Regions from separate parts of the Xanthomarina sp. genome, predicted to be linked through region 2. Evidence: riboswitches for the same ligand, from Rfam matches in the RefSeq annotation. Region 2 holds a riboswitch; the other holds the start of a gene.

Region 1 (9,161 bases), on a different contig from region 2:
CAATTATTTCCATTAGTTCAGGAGTTAATAATGTCCTGTCTATGGCTTTACCAGCTTCTTTAATGCGAATCTTTTCGTTATTGTCTAAAATAATCCAAATATCCCCATCCATATATTTGTTATAAGATGGATCTGTAAGAATGCTTTCCATAGTATCTGCAATGCCTTTATGCGTCGATTCTAACATGAGGTCGGGATATCTTATTCCATCAGCAGTTTTATTCCTCTTAACAACCTTATGGTAATCTTCGATCATCCAAACGATGTGTATGTCTTTTAAATCATAGCTTTTATTAGTTAAACTAAAGGACAGATTAATATAGTTTATGGCATCACCAACTTTATCTAAAAAGATGAGGTTGGGTTTATTGGTTTTATCGCTTAATGCAATTTTAGAGGATAATTCACGCGGCATTCCTCTATTAAAATCTGGATGGTCACTTAGCGCGTTAAATGCCTTAGTTATATCTATAGGATCTGACATATCAAGTGCTGTAATGTCTAGTTTATTCATGCTTTTAGCATAGTTTATCGCTTTTTCAGATTTTAAAACGTCTTGAAAGCCACGCTCGTAGCCAAATACTTCTCCTTCTATATTAAGTAGTTCCTCTACGACTTCTTTTTTCTTGGTTCCCAAAGCACCCATCATAATAACGGCGGTATTGTTTTTTGGGTAATCTACACCTCCTAAGGTGATACGGTTGTTAGTTTTGTCCGTTTTTTTCATAATTTTAATTTTTGTTGGTTAATAATTAATTTTGTTAGTTAATACGCTCACTTACTTATCGTTTGAGTACTTTTTGTATTTCCTCTTCTGAAAAACTTACAAAAGTCATTTCGTAAAGACAGTGAACCACAATTTCCTGTTCTGAAAAATTATCTAAACTGGCTTGGTAAATATCCATTCCTAACCATTGTCTCCAGGGAGTAAATTCTATTTCTTGCGGATACGTTTCTTCTTTGGTTTTTGGATGTTTATGCAGACCGGAAACTTCAAAGTAGTCATCATCTTCATCCGTTTCTTTTGTAATTATAATGGCGAAATCATTTTCTTCAGGTTGCATCTTTTTTAATCTTTCAAAAACCATTTCATAGCCTTTTATATTTTCTTCGGCTTCAGGATAGATTTCTAAAAACTTAGCAGATACATTTTTCCATGTATGGTTTTGTAGGAGTTCTTTTAAGGTCATAGTTTCTTGGGTTTTAATGATTAATTTATAAGTATCAATAATTCCTCAGGCTTTTGTAAATAATAGTCTATAGGCATAAGTGTTTTTGTTTTGCTTTTAAGGCGAATGAGCTCTGTGATAAATGCATTTTCATCAGACAATGAGGTACAGGTTAAATAGCTTATAGAGTTCATGCCATTTTCTTTGAGATGAGCTATATGGGAATTGTTTTTATTGATTTTATGAATGAAGTAGTCTATACTGTTTTCATTAAATAAACTTCGGATTTCTTTATAGCGTTCTAGTAAGGATTCTAGTTTTCTATTTGTCGATTCTTGAGCTTGCTTAAAATACCAAGATTGACTATCTGCGGTTGCAAATTTTTGACTTAAGGTGGCATATTCGATTAGTATCGATGCAAGTGTTGATTCGCTTTTCTTCTTTAGAATGATATTTTCAATATTTTTAAGTCTTACAGGCATATACTAATTGCGCTTTTTAGAGTTATATTGTCCCAACTTGAATCATAAATCCAATATGTTTCTTCGATAAATAAGAGGTTTTGAAGTTTTTCGGCATCTGTTTTTCCTCTTGTATAGAATTCAAATTCATTAACGTAAGTAGAATCATCAAGAAGGTCCCTGTGCTCTTTTAATAATTCATTGAAAGTTAAATTTGTCATAGTTTGTAGGTTTAAATTAATTCATGGTTTATGCGCATGCGATATAGCTAGACCACAAGGGACCTATACAAGCACAGGCTTCATTTGAGAGCGTTGCACAACAGAAAGCTAGCTGTTCTTGTTAGAACTTTAGGTTTCTGAACACACGGCTCATTATGTTTATTAGTTTATAATAAACACGTTGTAATAAAATCAGTAAGAAATTGGGTTGTTGACATACTTTTCCTAAAAGTTAGGCTCATTGTTTTTAGCACCTTCGCCTGCTAGGGCAGGTTGCTATCACCTCATGTGATTCTTAATGAGAGTTCTCAATATAAGAAATAAATTTTAAAAATCCTACTTTTTTTGTAAGAAAATTCGTTTTAAATATGTTTTTTAGGGATGCTTTATGCCGATTTGTTTTGAACTTATAAATATTGAAATCAAAGAGTAAGTTCCTTTGTAATTTTTCTACTGGATGTTTATATTCAACCTTTATAAACGAAAACTAACAACCTAATAATAAAAAATGATTGATTTAATTGGAGATATTCATGGCCATGCAGATGAGCTAGAAATGTTACTTAAAAAGTTAGGATATACTAAGGAACACAAGTTTTATTCCCACCCAAATCCTGATAGGAAAGTATTATTTGTGGGCGATTATATTGATAGGGGGCCAAAAAATAGAGAAACTTTAGAAATTGTAAAGCATATGGTAGATAATGGAACTGCCATAGCCCTAATGGGTAACCATGAATATAACGCGCTATGTTTTCATTTGAAAGATGCCAACGGAGAGTATTTAAGAGAACATTCAGAAAAAAACACCCAACAACATATCAAAACAATAGAACATTTTAAAGACAGGCCAGAGGAATTTAAAATGTATTTAGAGTGGTTTAAAACCTTGCCTTTGTTTTATGAAACAGAAACTTTTAGAGCCGTTCATGCTTGTTGGGATTATGATAGTATTGATTATCTCAAAAATAATCTCGAAAACAACAAACTTACAGATGCTTTAATTCGTGAATCGGAAACCGAAAAAGGAGCATTGTACAGAGCGATTGAAAATACCTTAAAAGGAAAAGAAATTACAATTCCAGGAGAGGGTTTCTTAGATAAGTACAAGCATCGTCGTAATGAAATGCGATTTAAATGGTGGGAAGACTTAAAGAATAAGACCTACAAGGAAATGAGTGTTCAGGAAATTAAAAATCTTCCAAACATAAAAATTGATTCAACATCCATAAAAGATAATAACTATTACAAAAAGGATGATAAGATGGTCTTTTTTGGTCACTATTGGTTGGAATTCAAAGATGGCGAAGAGCCAACTGTATTTAGGGATAATATTTGTTGTTTAGATTATAGTGTGGCTAAAGAAGGGCATTTAGTTGCTTATACTTTAAATGACGAATTAACTTTAGATAAGGAAAACTTCACCTATGTAAAGAAAGCTTAAAACGCCTAAAGGATTATCTTGTTACGATGAAATAGTAGAAATTTCGTTCATTTTAAATTATTAAAAGCAATAAGTAAAATAACTTTGAAGTATCTAGTGAATATTCCTAAAGATTACCTGTTGTTATTACTAAAGGATAAAATTTATATAAGTTTTAATTTTAGTAGTAATCAATTAAATAAGTTCAAAACCATTTTAGACTGGAAGCAAATTTCAGCTAATCAGGTTATGGACTGGAATTATCATGTAATAAAAGAGTTTGAATATTATTGGGATTGGGAAATATTACAGCAAAATAGAGCGGTTAATAATAGATTGACTTTAGGCTTGTTGTTTCCGGATAGAGTCGAGCTTCCAACGTGTAATTGCAGTTTTAAGTATGATTTCTGTGAGTGTGAAAACGCCAATTGGTATAATGGAAATTGGGAAAAAGGATACTTGAATTCGGATAGATTTAATTACAAACCTATGCCGTCGGCAACTGAAACACTTATCAATGCTATGGTTTATAACCTTTCCGAAGAATTATTGGAAAATATTTTGAAAGAGAATGATATAAATAATGAGCTCTTGTTACAGTATGGTATTACCCTAAAGTAGTATTATAGAATAACTCCTTGCAGTACCCTTAAGTAAGGTGTTACTGTGCATAAGATTTTCGTAGTTAGACTAAAACGTTTCAATTCTTGCAAAGTGTTTTGGAGTTAACAGCAACACGAAGAGTGTTAGGAATCCTACGCTAAGTATACCAATATAAACAGTATGGGTTGAATCAAAAAATGACTGTTGCAAATAGTTTTGAACCGTATCGTTAGAGTGGGCAGATTGTAATACTTCTACCACCTCATTCACCTTGGGTAGAGAATTTTGCAAATTTTCTGGCGCTTCAGTTAATTTATCAAATAACACCGAATTGAAAATAGCTGCAAAAATGGCGGCTCCTAAACTTTGCCCAAAATATCTTGAAAACATACTAGCACCCGTAACAACTCCTCGTTGTCCCCATTCCACTGTCGATTGTACACCAACCATTAAAGGGGTGGAAATAAGTCCAAAACCAGCTCCCATAAGTAATTGTATTGCAACCAATGCTCTTACTGAACCAGGGAATGGCATAAATAAGAAACTTGAAACAGCTATAAGTACTATGAAGATTCCGCAAAGAGCTGTATTTCTAAATCCTATTCGTAAATATAATTTTCCGGAAAGGGATGAGGATATAGGCCATGTAATACTCATACTAGCCAGTATAAAACCAGCAGCAATAGCACCAACATTTATAACCGATTGTGAAAAAACCGGTATAAACATATTGGGCCCCATAGTCATACATCCCATCCCAATAGTAGCTAGATTAGCACCTACAAGCACGCGTTTTCGCCACACCCATCTTGGTAGTATCGGACTTTCAGCACGGGATTCAATTTTCATAGTGGTTATAACCAAAACAAGAGCTATTCCTATAAAAACCAGTGTTTCATAGGATATCCATTCCCATGATTGTCCGCCTTGCATCAAACCAAACATAATAAAAGCTCCTGTAACCAATAAGGCTAAAGCACCAAGCCAATCAATTTTAATATGTTTTGTAGGTTTGTTTTCTGTAAGAAAAATGTTAATCAATATAATAGATCCTATGCCTATTGGAATGTTAATTAGAAATATCCAACGCCAAGAAGCGTAGTCGGCAAGAGCACCGCCTAAAGTTGGGCCTAAAATAGCGGAAACGCCCCAAACACTAGATAGCCATCCCTGAATTTTAGCGCGCTCTTCTAAGGTATATATGTCAGCTGCAATGGTATTAACGGTAGCCATAATAGCACCGGCTCCTACAGCCTGAAGTCCTCTAAATACAATTAAACTTACCATGTCCCAAGCTCCACCGCAAGCAGCAGATCCCAATAGAAATACAATGACGCCATAAATAAGAATGGGTTTACGTCCATATACATCAGCTAGTTTACCATATATAGGTATCGTAATTGTTTGGATTAGTAGATAAATGGAGAATAACCAACTGAATAATGAAAACCCACCTAAGTCACCAACAATTTGAGGAATAGCGGTGGCTACTATAGTTCCATCCATGGCAGCTAATGCCATAGTAAGCATTAAAGCAGCTAGAATCCAAGCTCTTCCTTTTTTGCTTTGTCCCTGATTATTCATAGAGATAATTCTTATAATTTTCTTCTGCGCGAAGTTAAAACTTAATAGAATAATCGGACGTTTTAATACGGAGATTGTTTTCTATATAAATGAAGTCGCACCTAGGTACTTGAAGACAACTTAGGAAGGGAACTCCAATCAAGTACTATGATTAATTTTGTCGTGCTACTTGCGAAATAAACCTTATTAAAGTTTCACTAATAAAGGTCATTCGGTAACATAGGTTACATTTAGAATCCCAAGGATAGCCTATCTTTGGAATAACAATGTTAGTTCAGCCTAGTATTAATCTAATTTTATAATAAACCTATGAAAAAACAGTTTTTAATGATCCTTTTTGTTGTTGTGGGATCTCTTTTTTACAGTCCAATGATGGCACAATCATTAAGTGTATCGGATATTGAGAATTCTGTAAAGAAGGATGGGAATTACGCCATCCTCGTTTCCAATTCTCGTTACTTTCAAGCAGCAGTTAGAACGGGGGTAGGACTAAAAGCTTCTAATCCAGAATTAAATTTTGAAGTGGTGTTAATTGGACCCGTAGTTAAAGATGTAGCTACCGATGAGAGCCTAATGTCTACGATTGAAACTAGTGAAAAAGCTGGAATTCGCTTGGTTGTTTGTGAAGCAGCGATGAATCACCTGAAATTGAAGAAATCAGACTTCCACAGTTCTATAGCATTTTCACCGGATGGGTTTATCTACTTATTTGGTTTGCAAGAAAACGGCTTTAAAACAATTACCTTATAATGTAGTTAGTGTGCTAGTATATCCTAAACAAAGATAACTAGAACAAAAAAACGCTTGTAAATAAAAGTTACAAGCGTTTTTTTTTTGGTAAATCTTAATCAGAGGTTTGAAGGTTATTCTATTTTTGCTTTAGCATTCTTTTCGCAAGTTTTACAAAGCTCTGAAATTCCTTTTTGTTCCCAAGTTTCTTTTACGGTACCATGGCTTATTTCATCTCTTCCTTTAATGTGTTGACAATCTTCAAAAATGTGGTATTTATTTCCTGCCTTGGTCCAATACACCTGGTCTTTATCATAATTAAGCTCTTTTAAAACACTAGTTTGTTCGTTAATTTCCTTAGTGTATTGTTCAATAGAAGGAGGATTAAAATCAACGCCAGAAATACCAGCTATAAGCATGGCAACCACCGCTACAGAACCTGCAATTCCTTTAGTTTTTCCATCAAGATCTTTGTTCATGAAAATGAGAATAACCAAAGGTAAAAAGGCTAAAACACCCATGATGGCTCCTAATTGGTTTTGAACAAAGAACTTTACCTTATCTTTTTCTGAAGCAGGATCTAATCGGTTTGCTTTTTTCCAAAGCATTGATCCGGTAATGGACAAGGCTAAAATAACCACAATAGAAACTATTAACCAAACCATGGTTTCATTGTGTATTAATTTAAAAATGGCAAAAACCTGCAGGGCTATGGCCACAATCCAAGCCAAAAAAGCGAAAAGGCGTAATTGCTTTGCTTTTCCTATACTTTCCGGACTTGCTTGAAATACTTTTTGTTCTGACATAATTTTATTTTTTTAATGAACAGCTTTGATAATTTTATACATGAAAGCTATAAAAACATTTTCTATTTTGATTAGGACTAAAATAAGTAAATTTTATATATGATTTTGGCAAAAGTTATTTATTCAAAAATGTAGGGAATTAAAACAAAGTGTCCCTAAAAGTTTAAGCCTCACTATGACGTTTATCAATAACCATAACAGGTTTTCTACTCATAATTGGGAACTGCAGTTTTAGAATCTCCTTTTTATCGTGAATTTCTATGCGTGGTGAAACTCTTAGTTTGGCTCTAAAATGATCCTTAATTGTCGTTAATAGGTTGTCTGTTGGCGTGTTGGTGGCTATTTTAATACAGATTTCGTCTGTACCGATGTCGTTGCTTGAAATTTCAATAACATAGCAGTCTACTTCGTTAAAATCGTTTAAAATATTATCCATAGCTGGTGGATATAAGGTGGTGCCTTTATATTTTATCATCTGCTTTTTCCTACCAACTACAGGGCCTAATCTCATGGTGTTTCTTCCGCAGCCACACACTTCTGTATGTGCTTGAACCATGTCTCCGGTTTTAAAACGAAGCAATGGCATACCTTCAATTCCTAAAGTGGTAATGGTTAATTCGCCAACCTCTTTTCCTGAAATTGCTTGGTCGTTTTCATCCAAAATTTCAACAATAATCAATTCAGGATGTTGGTGCCCACCTTGTTGGTTTTCACATTCATTAAACGCTGTATTCATTTCAGTTGACGCGTAAGTAGAATATAATTCAATGGGCCATTGAGAGGTTATTTTTTCTGCTAAGGTATTTAATGAGAAATCCTGATTTCTTAAAGGCTCACCAATGCAGATGGCTCCTTTTACTCCAGAATTTTTTAAATCAATATTATTTTGTTTGGCGTGTTCTATCAATTTTAATAAAAAGGAGGGAACAGCAATTAAATAGCTTGGTTTAAATTTTAAAATAGAATCCCATTGCAACTCAGGTATTCCAGCACCAACGCGAATAATTCCTGCTCCTAATTTTCTAGCTCCAAGAAAATAGGCTAGACCGGCCATAAAACGTCGGTCTATCGTGGTCATAAGTTGCATGACATCATTTTCCGTTACTCCTGAACAGGCAAATGATATTGCTTCGTTATAGGCTAAACGGTTTAAATCGTTGTCAGTTAAAGCAAAAGTTACAGGATCTCCTAAAGTACCAGATGTGGTAACATAATCGATGATTTTATTTTTTGGCACACATAAAAAATCGTTGTTGTATTGTTGCAACTGATCTTTGGTAGTGGTTGGAATCTTGGTTAAATCTTCAAGAGTTTGGATAGAATTAATATCAATATGCTGTTCTTTAAACACGCGCTTGTAATAGGGCGAATGCGTGTTTAAATACTGTAATAAGTCTCTCAATTTTTCCTCTTGAAAGGCTTTTATATCTTGGGCTGATGCTTTTTCTATTTCGGGAATCATTTGTTTAATTTCCTTTTAATCTTTTTAATGTACAAATCTATCTGTTCTTGGTCAGGAACTGTTGTAATTTCTTTAGTTTTTGCTTTTTCAAAAGCACGCAATGCGGCTCTGTAATAATTTTTACCATAAAGGTACTTTCCCGTTAAATAATAAACTTCCCAATATTCCGGATTGGTATTTTGAAATTCAAGGAGTTGGTCTGTACTCAAATGCTCCTTATTATTTATGGCTTTAGCAACATTCCTTCTTAAAATCCGGTAGGTTTCATAGTTTAAATATGCTTTTGTGTATTGAAACGGATCTTCTTCAATAGTCAAATCTTTGTTATTTAAAGGATTGGCTTGCTTATTTTCTGGACCTTCCCTAAAAATAGTGTTTAAATTATAAGCCACGAATTCGCCTAATTGATAGGGATTTGAAGAGACCCAAACCAAGCCTTCTTTTGGTTTAAAAACAATGCCATGATGAGCCAATAACTGATTTAAGGCCTTTTCGTTTCCATAACCAATGGATTTGTTTTCTAATCCTTCTTTATTCCGTAACACATCCACGGCTAGTTGTGGGGTAAGTTTAGGGGTTTTATTTAAAAGTTCCTCCATACGATCGTAACGATATTGGGAATGACTTTCTGCGATATGGTTGCTGTTGTTTTTATCATTCGCATAAGCTTCGCTTTGAAAATGATTGCTGCAAATTAATTGAT
Region 2 (9,161 bases):
CTTTTGCTTTGAATGGAAATCACAATTTAAAATTTTAAAATCTCACGTTGTTTCCCTAAAAGATTGGCTTGAAAATTAAATTTTTCAACTTATATCAATAATACTCCTTATTAATCTTATATTTATTACACTAACCAACTTATTATGAAAACAATAAACAAATATTTTTTTTTAAACACATTCACCATCTTATTCTTATCCATAATAACATTTACTAATTGCAGTAGTGACGATAATAGTAGTAATGACAATACAGACAACCCTGTCTATTTAGACACCAATGGCAGTACTATTAAGGCTAAAGAATGGGCAGAAATTGGAGATATAGGTGAAATTAACGGGGAATTATACACGGTTGTAGATTATCAGGTATTAAGACAGATGATTATCAATGATGAAGATTTCTCTAAAGTCGCTACAACTTTTGTTACCAACATGCACACACTATTTAGAGATAATAGCAGCGGTATTGTTTACCCAATAAATTATGACATAACAAGCTGGGACACAAGCAACGTAACTACCATGCATGGTATGTTTTATGACCAAGAATCTTTTAATCAAGATATAGGAAATTGGAATACAGGTAATGTAAGCTCAATGGCTAGTATGTTTACAAACGCACACTCATTTAATCAAGATATTGGAAATTGGGACACAAGCAATGTAAGTACAATGTATGCCATGTTTGCAAACTCATATTCATTCAATCAAGATATTGGGGATTGGAACACAAGTAACGTAAGAACAATGAGTCTTATGTTTACAAGCTCACATTCATTTAATCAAGTCATTGGGAATTGGAACACAAGTAATGTAATCAATATGGGTTGGATGTTTGCAAATGCACAGTCTTTTAATCAAGACATAGGAAGTTGGGACACAAGCAATGTTACTGAAATGATTCAGATGTTTAACGCTGCTCAATCATTTAATCAAAATATATCTTCATGGTGTGTTTCTAATTTCACACAAGAACCACAACATTTCTCTATAGACTCACCTTTAATGACAATAAATAAACCTATTTGGGGAACATGCCCTTAATTTATGAGGTACTATCTTAAAGGCTTGCATCCTAATTCGTAATTTCTCAAAAATTCTATTACATTTAAGTTATAATATAATTTATACTTCAAGAATCTTAATTTATAAGATACCAACCGAGACGAGAGTCCACGGTGGTTAAATGATGTGGACTGACTGTCAAAATAAAGTGCAACTCTCCTATTTAATTGATGATGTTTTTAATAAAACAAAAAAGTTATGGCCATTCAAAAATTATTCAGTTTTTTTAATTCTTTTAAAAGCAAAAAGACTGTAAGAAATAATCATAAATTAGAGATTAACAAACCTGTTCAAAGAATAAAAGTTGATGATGATTTTAGCATCATAAAACAAGCTTTTATTGATTTAGGCATTGATATAACGGATATGTCAGTCAAGAAAATTGAAAATGAATTAGATAAAAGGATAATAAACAATATTGGAAACTCACTACAGCAAACAAAAGATAGCAAAGGCGAGGAAGCCACAAGAAATTTTTTTGCCCATAATGAAAACCACAATTTAGTTATTTTAAAAGCTCATCTGGTATCTCTTAAGTGGTGGTTTGATAATAATCTATAATGCTCTAATAAATCTAACATCAACCTTGACTCATTCTGCATTCCTCAATTTGAATTTAATTAGTTCCGCAAGCTTTTTTTTAAACACAATATATGTTGATTAATCCAATTATCTAAATTATCTCTATAATCTTGACCTCCACGGTTAACAGCAGTTTGAGATGGACTGTAAGAAGTGGAAACAAATTCAATTTCATTGTTATTACAAGTATTAATAATTTGTGTAACAAATGGATTAAAACCTAAATTAATATTTAATGGTCTTGCAATTAAATTATTCTCAATTCGACGATTACCTAATGTATGGATTACTTTGGTGATATTATTTTGCTCTAAAAGCTCTATTATCTGATGATTAAACTCTAAGGTTTTATAAAATAATTGATTATTAAAATTAAACGGTCTTCTTACTCGAAAGAGTTCTTTATCTTCATATTTAGTGTAAATGCGTTCATTTACATATTGATTTAGAACTTCTTCATTGGCACATTCTAACTCAATGGAGTTAATGATGTCGCAACAGAAAAATCTATATTTATTCATACAGACTATTTTGTCTTGAAGATTGTTCGTGAAATGATTTTCAGGTAAATTCATGTTTCTGGCTATACTTTTCCAAAAATGATTTGTGGTTCTACCATAATAAAAATCTGTAATTTGATTTGGGTCTGGTTTATTTGGATTAAATGAACCTAAAACTAATGTCTTTGATTTTTTAAAAATTGGATTTAGGTTTTCCAAATCCCAATTTACTAATGCGTGTTGTATTATCATTTTTCAGTTTTGTAAGTAACAAGTTACCATATAGTACATATCTTGTTTATCAACTAATTTAGCAAACAGAAACCGAATAGAAAATCTAAGAGGATTTTCGTAAGTAGGCGAGTACTAGCTATTATTATACATGCCGTTAACCACAGGTTTTATTCCGATTTATTTAGTATATATTCAAATATGTTCGATGTGATTTTTTCCATTCCTTCTGCAATTTTATCGGAATGATAAACAACTTCAAATTCTAAATCATCGTATTTCGCTGTTAAATATATTGTGTCTTTTACCGCTCGAATATTTAGAGGAATCGAAATTTCAAATTTGACATCGTATCCATATTTTTCAAATTCTTTATTAGTTAGTAAAACATCTGTATTGTCAGTAGAATTGAATAAAGTGTTTTCTATTTTAACTGTTTGACTAATACTGTTTTTATCAACTAATGTTGTGAATTGAACAATTTCATAATCTTTTCTGTCTTCTAATTTTACAACTAAATTAGTTGGTGGAATAATCTTTTCAATTACTGATTTATTTTTAACTCGAATGGTAGAATACTTTGCTTTTTTGGAGTCTTTAATTTGAAGACTGTAATTTGGATTTTGAGTTATTTTGAAAATAGGGTTAAAAATTTTCTTTCTATCTTCTTCGTCATATTCGTTTAATATAAGATTAACAGTTTCTTCATCATAATCCGCATCTAAAACTATATCTTTATACTTATAACCAACACCTAAAGCCCAATCTTTTATTTCTCTATCCTCTATTGCACCTTTCATTACTTTATCAACAGCCAAACCAACTTCAAAACTCCCATATTTTAAATCAACCATTCGAAAGTCCAAATCAGGAAGGATTCGATTGAATATTTTATGTAGTTTACTATTATCTGTTTTTAGTTCTTTAAAAGCAACAAAAAAATCTGCCTTCAAAAAATTCTTAAAAGATTTTGATAAGTTTGAAAGTAGGTCAGTTGCTAATTCGTTTAATCCAATTGTATCTGAATACTTAGCATTAATTGGCGCAAATTTTACATAAAAAGCTTCTTGCCTTAAACTTGTTAAATATGATGTCGATTCATAATTTCTTATGAAATCTAAGTAATATGAATTCTCTGAAGGTCGATATTCAAGAAATGAATCTTCTAAAGGAAGATAATTATTATCAATAAGGTCAGTCTGAATAATATCTAAATTTAAAATGTTTCCTTCAAAATCTTGTTCTAGGAAATATCCAATATTCTTATTTTGTAATATTAATTTACGAAGTGATAAATTTTTAGTTAGATAATTATATATAGAACTTTCTTCTACTTCAAGCATTAAATAATTATCAGAATTTTCTAATGTATCCACTAAATACAAAAGAAAATGCTTGTCATTTCTTTTATAGTGAGTTAGAATAGGCTCATCTATAAAAATGATATCTTCAATTTTTTCAAATTGATTAAGGTCGAATATTTTTTTGTTATTCTTCATCTTGGTTGACAAGTGCAAATTTAGTTAATAAATTAACTTCTTTTTTAGGGAAGAATGTATAATGTCTTTTGTTTTTTGTTGGATATTTAATACCATCATCATCAGTGATTTCACTTACTGCTATCGCAGTAAACTTTTCTCTTGTTTTCTTTGGCAGATTTTGAAGTGCTTCTTGAGCACTTTTTAAACTGTCATATGTTGATAAACCCCAAGCAATACATATGTTATCAAATTTTGGTTTATGAATTAAAGAATGAGGCTTAAATGAGTCTGAATCTAATGGAACAGATAGTATAAATCTATAAAGAGTTTTATCTCCATTTTCACTCTTTGCAGGACATCCTTCTATTTTATCTATATTTTCCTGAAATTTTAAAGTCATCTATTATATTTTTTTCCACGTTATAATCATTATGTTATTCTATAGGGCTTAAATGATTTTCGTTAGCACTTATTGTTCCTAAATAATCAATAGTTTCCCCATTATCTGATTTTTCAATAAAAAGCAAATAATCATAACCTTCTTCTGGAAATAATTCCTTTTGATTCATTGGATTTACTTTTGGTTTGTATGGAATATCTTTAGTGGCAATAATTAGGCATTTTTTTCCTGTTAAATTATTGAAAACTCTTTGTTCAATTTTGTATTTCATAATTATATAATGATTGGTGTTATTTCTATAACATAATTTCCAATTTCTTTTTTGGATGAGTTCCGTTTATTTGTAAATATTTATTGTCAATATATTTAAAAATTTGCCAATTAGCTTCAAAATCTTCTGGGAATTCATATGGATTTAATCCACTATCTATTATTGTAACCTTTCCAGAACTTTTAAATCCGTCAAACCTTATCATTACTTTCTTTTCTATTTTCGCAAAGTTTTTAGAAGTGGTTAGTTCTATTTTTGCATCGAAAAAAACATTAGAATTTTTATCAGATAAATTTTTGTCAGCAATAAAGCTTTTTAGTTCGTTTGTATTATCGTAGTTCATCGGTTTCTTCAACTTGTGGGTAACGTCTCGGCTATGGTTAGTACGGGAATTAAAAGTAGTGAACTTTAGATTAAGCACTTAGCCAAAACTTTTTACTTTGTTTTAATTTTTTCAATCATTGTTCATTTTTAATTGCAGCTAACAATTGAATATACACATTAATTATATCCAAATTGTTTCAACTAATTTAATAAATCTTTTATCTCCAAAAAAAAACTTAAATCACATCAAATACAACTAAACTGAAATTTTTAATTTTCGAAGTGAATCCTTTTTAAACAATCAGTTACTCACTCCCAAACCTTAACCTTCAACACAGGACTAAATCCTAGCTCTTTAGAGAGCGTTTCTTGCATAAATTGATGCAGTAACTCAATATTATCTTTTGTCGTTATCAAACAGTCGTGAAGGGTGAATAACGGCTTCTTACCATTATATTTTTTATTGAATTGTCTCGCCACGATATTTAACATAAAATAACTCTCTACTTGAAACGTCAAATAAGCGAAATACTTATGGTTAATTTTTTTAAACAACTTCATCCATCTTAAGAGACTTGGATAATGCATATTAAATTCTGCTTCTTCATTTAGAAATTGTGCATTGGGTGCATTGAACATAGATAAGAAATTCCGTTTAACTACTGCCCTCAAATCTTCCATATCCCCATCGAACGGTCTATTAAAAATGCGCTGTACATTTTGTAAATAATACGCATCAGGTTTGAGGCGTTTATCAAAGTGATGGATGGTATGCATGCCCTCAATAAATGACTCATAAAACTGTCCTGAAACGACTTTTTCTCTGAAAAGCGCAATCTCTTTATCCATAAGGGTTTCAAGAGTTTTTGTAAACATATAATGACGATAGTATATCTTACTGTTATTAATTACATTATTAAGATGAATAGTATGAGTATTCATATTACTTAATATATAAGTTAACATAGTTGGTATAGATGCCGACAAATCACATTCTGCAAGTATTTTACCATCATATCTTAAAAAAGGCCGTAATTCTTTTGAAAGACTTGTTAATTGATGGTGCAACCTCCCATCCGTACGGTCTGTATATTTTATTGAAAATTCGCCATTGCCTATTTCAGTTATGCGAACGGCATTTATCAAATGTATTCTATAATCCATTTTTTTTCTAAACAGCTCTTTATTTTTTTGGCTCGCTTGTTCTGCATTTACGGTTAACTTCTCATTAAAATACTTTCCCAAAAAATGATACTGTTTTTTAAATGGGTTATTAGCCTTCAGCCCGATTTTAGGTTTTAAAAATTTGAGCATTTTTTTATCGGTTATGTTTACCAATTCTACTTCTTCACCAAAAAAATAGGGTGCTAACCGATACGCATAACAACTGCCCTGTTTATAGTCGCTCCTGAAAAGCACGTTGCCAATAACAGGGAAATTCTCGCATAGATACCTTAAATGGTCTCGATAATAATACGGATGCCTATTTGTTATACTTGAACACATCGGAATCCAAATATCAGTCTCTTCATTTTCTAACCTGTAGGCGGTTTGTTTTATGATTTCACTAACCAACCATAAACCATAATCTATATTAAAATTAAAGTCAGGCGGGTATTTTTTTATACGCTCTTCTAGGTTTAAAATGCTAGGTTTTATGATGCTATATGATGTCATTTTTTACTTGAGTTTAGACAATACCAAGCCTAGCGATGCATGACACATCGCTCTGCGGTACTGTGATTAAAAAATTAATTAGGAAATGCTACGCTAGGCTGAAATATGGCAACAGGAAGTAAGTTCTTCAAATTCTGCCGTTAGCTTTAGAAAGTCATTTTTTTCAGGTATTGGCACGATATAACGCTCTCGTTTATCTTTCCAATCTTTGGCAAGCCTAAAAGTATTTGCATTTAAAGCATCCTGAATAAAATTATACTTTTTAAAAAAGTGTAGATACCTTTTATAGTCTTCTAAAGCATAAGTAAAATAAGGTCTTTCAATTATACCTTCTTGCTCAATATTCAAAAGAATTTGAAAATAAAGAATCGCTTTTGCCTTGTTTAAATTTGCCCGTTCAAGTTGTTTCTCTAGGTAGCTAAAACTCTTTAATACTTTGCTATAGGTGTTTATCTCTATACTCATTATGCTGCATCGTTTAAAAGGTTCAACAACTCGCTCTTTGAGTAATACACCCTGCCCTGGAGGTATCTCGGTTTAATCAATTTCTTTTTCCCATAGCTCCACAGGCTCGTATAGGAAATGTTTAAAAATTCCTTTGCCTCTTCTCTGGTCAGCAAATCTTTGTCTTCAGCTTTAGATGCTGAAAACAACTCTTTTACTTTACTGAGTTCTGAAGCGACTGCTTCTCTGATAAGTTCTTGTAGGTCTTCTATATTTAAACCTATTAAATTAAATTCTTTCATCTGTTTTTATTTAATGTTATTGGAACTATTTCCATTACAAACAGACAAAAGGGGGAAGAAGGGAAAAAAGGGGGAGTAAATAATTTTACAAGTTCAGTAATAACAAGGGCACAAGGCTAAAAAATATTTTGTTCAGGAATTGATTTTAATTTTCCCCCTTCAATTTTAAGCTCATCTATAATTTTTTTAATAGTATCTTCAACTGACCTAAAAGGGTAATCTCTATGCTCATAATTAGCTTCTATATTTAAATAATACCTTCTAAAATATTTACCTTGATTAGAAATTAAGGTTTGACATTCCAAAACTTTATCAAAATCATTAGACGATTTAAGGTTGTTGTTATCTAATTCATAAAAATCAAATATGTAGAAAAGGAATAAAAAATGAAAAACGATAATTGGGCTTGAAGTATCAATATACCTTAACCCCAAATCGGTATATTTTCCTGAAAAAAATGTATTTATAATTGTATCTATTTCATTTTCAGAAAACCCTTTTTCTTCTAAAAATATAAAAAGTTTAGTGTTTTTATTTTTAAAGATGTTAAGTTCCTCATGTAATTCGTTTAACTCATTATTTAGAATGTTATCATTTTCAATTACTTTACCGTTAAGTTTAAAATTAAAGTATTCATAATTTAAATAGACATAGGAATCTTTAACATTAGGAGTTTTTAAATCATAATTTATAGACTTCCCTTTAAGTAGAAGTAAATAACCAACTAATGTTTTTCTATGGTCAATAAATATCCCTTCATTATCTGAAAATCCCCTTAACATAAACATCCCCCTATCAACTACTTCAAAAAGATGCTCTTTATATTTTTTAGACTTATACTCTATATACTCTTTTGACAAGTCATAATGCAACAGCTTTTTTAATTCGTAAATCCTATCTATTTTAGAAACTTCTTTGTCAAAAACCTGAAAAGATTTTCGAGAAACAAAATAAATCTCTTGCAGCAAATATGAGATTAAAACCTCTTGATTGATTTCGTAAAAAGACCTGTACGTTTTAAAATCTCTATTCAAATCTTCAACTGAATAATTTACAAGGTTGAAATCGTGATATTTTTCATCGATTATATAATTTTCATCAATATAAGAAGCTAATATTTTCTGTTCTTCACTTGGTAACAAATCTGTTAACGAATCCAATTCTAACAGTTGATTATCTTTATTATTGAATATCTTTTCAACTTTTATTGTCTCTTTTAAATAATCTAAATAGGAATCAATAACAACAGATTCCTTTGACTCATTTTTATCTTTTTTAAAAATAGATGGGCGATTTTGATAGAAAAACAAAGTAGGTTTACCATTTAGGCCTCCTACCCATAATAAAATAAACGAAATAAAATCAAGAATTCTTTCGTTATTAGTGAATATAGGTTGTTGTTTATTCATTTAAAAAATTAAACCGCTTCCCTCCCATAATCTCGATATTGAGATTCAAAGAAATTATACAATACTTCTGTTTTTACTGCAATATCGCCATCTTCATAGGTTGGATAGGGTAATTTGCTGTATAAAAAATCATTAATCACGCGTCTAACGGCTGCTTTGGTTTGACTTTTCTCTGCCCAATCCACTACTTTAAACTCGTTTTCCTGAAGCTTTTTTAATAGGTTTTTAGCTGCTTCTTTTACTTCTGCTTTTTCCTTATCGGTTATTTTTTTGCCTTTATTAAGCATATCAAAAACGGCCAATTCTTCTTCGGATAAATTTTCCTTAGTAGAACGCTTTTCCTCTTCGTTTAAATCGCCAAACAAATCTACAAGCGCGTCAAATATTTCTTTAATGGATTTGTACTCCTTTCCTAAATTATAATCTTCAATAATTTGCTCGTATCGCTCATAAAAATCTACCCTTAATGGAT

The links. Region 2 has a riboswitch for S-adenosylmethionine ahead of VKY41_RS10625 (hypothetical protein). Riboswitches for the same ligand answer to the same signal wherever they lie in the genome.
Region 1: another riboswitch for S-adenosylmethionine. It lies ahead of VKY41_RS01950 (hypothetical protein); the one in region 2 lies ahead of VKY41_RS10625 (hypothetical protein).

The regions. Positions count from the first base shown of each region.
Region 1 is NZ_DATGNR010000012.1:42,598-51,758, reverse strand. It holds gene VKY41_RS01965 (hypothetical protein) at 1-727, opposite strand, end outside; gene VKY41_RS01960 (DUF6557 family protein) at 783-1,190, opposite strand; gene VKY41_RS01955 (hypothetical protein) at 1,211-1,651, opposite strand; gene VKY41_RS01950 (hypothetical protein) at 1,642-1,851, opposite strand; SAM-I-IV-variant riboswitch at 2,060-2,158, opposite strand; gene VKY41_RS01945 (metallophosphoesterase) at 2,360-3,295, shown strand; gene VKY41_RS01940 (hypothetical protein) at 3,380-3,895, shown strand; gene VKY41_RS01935 (MDR family MFS transporter) at 3,965-5,461, opposite strand; gene VKY41_RS01930 (DsrE family protein) at 5,771-6,211, shown strand; gene VKY41_RS01925 (hypothetical protein) at 6,325-6,996, opposite strand; gene flxY (flexirubin biosynthesis putative acyl-CoA ligase FlxY) at 7,160-8,458, opposite strand; gene VKY41_RS01915 (C45 family autoproteolytic acyltransferase/hydrolase) at 8,455-9,161, opposite strand, start outside.
Region 2 is NZ_DATGNR010000078.1:36,122-45,282, forward strand. It holds gene VKY41_RS10620 (BspA family leucine-rich repeat surface protein) at 145-1,047, shown strand; SAM-I-IV-variant riboswitch at 1,128-1,224, shown strand; gene VKY41_RS10625 (hypothetical protein) at 1,267-1,629, shown strand; gene VKY41_RS10630 (hypothetical protein) at 1,689-2,402, opposite strand; gene VKY41_RS10635 (hypothetical protein) at 2,552-3,880, opposite strand; gene VKY41_RS10640 (hypothetical protein) at 3,870-4,262, opposite strand; gene VKY41_RS10645 (hypothetical protein) at 4,297-4,533, opposite strand; gene VKY41_RS10650 (hypothetical protein) at 4,559-4,876, opposite strand; gene VKY41_RS10655 (hypothetical protein) at 5,167-6,534, opposite strand; gene VKY41_RS10660 (hypothetical protein) at 6,628-6,999, opposite strand; gene VKY41_RS10665 (helix-turn-helix domain-containing protein) at 6,999-7,280, opposite strand; gene VKY41_RS10670 (hypothetical protein) at 7,397-8,689, opposite strand; gene VKY41_RS10675 (type I restriction endonuclease subunit R) at 8,698-9,161, opposite strand, start outside.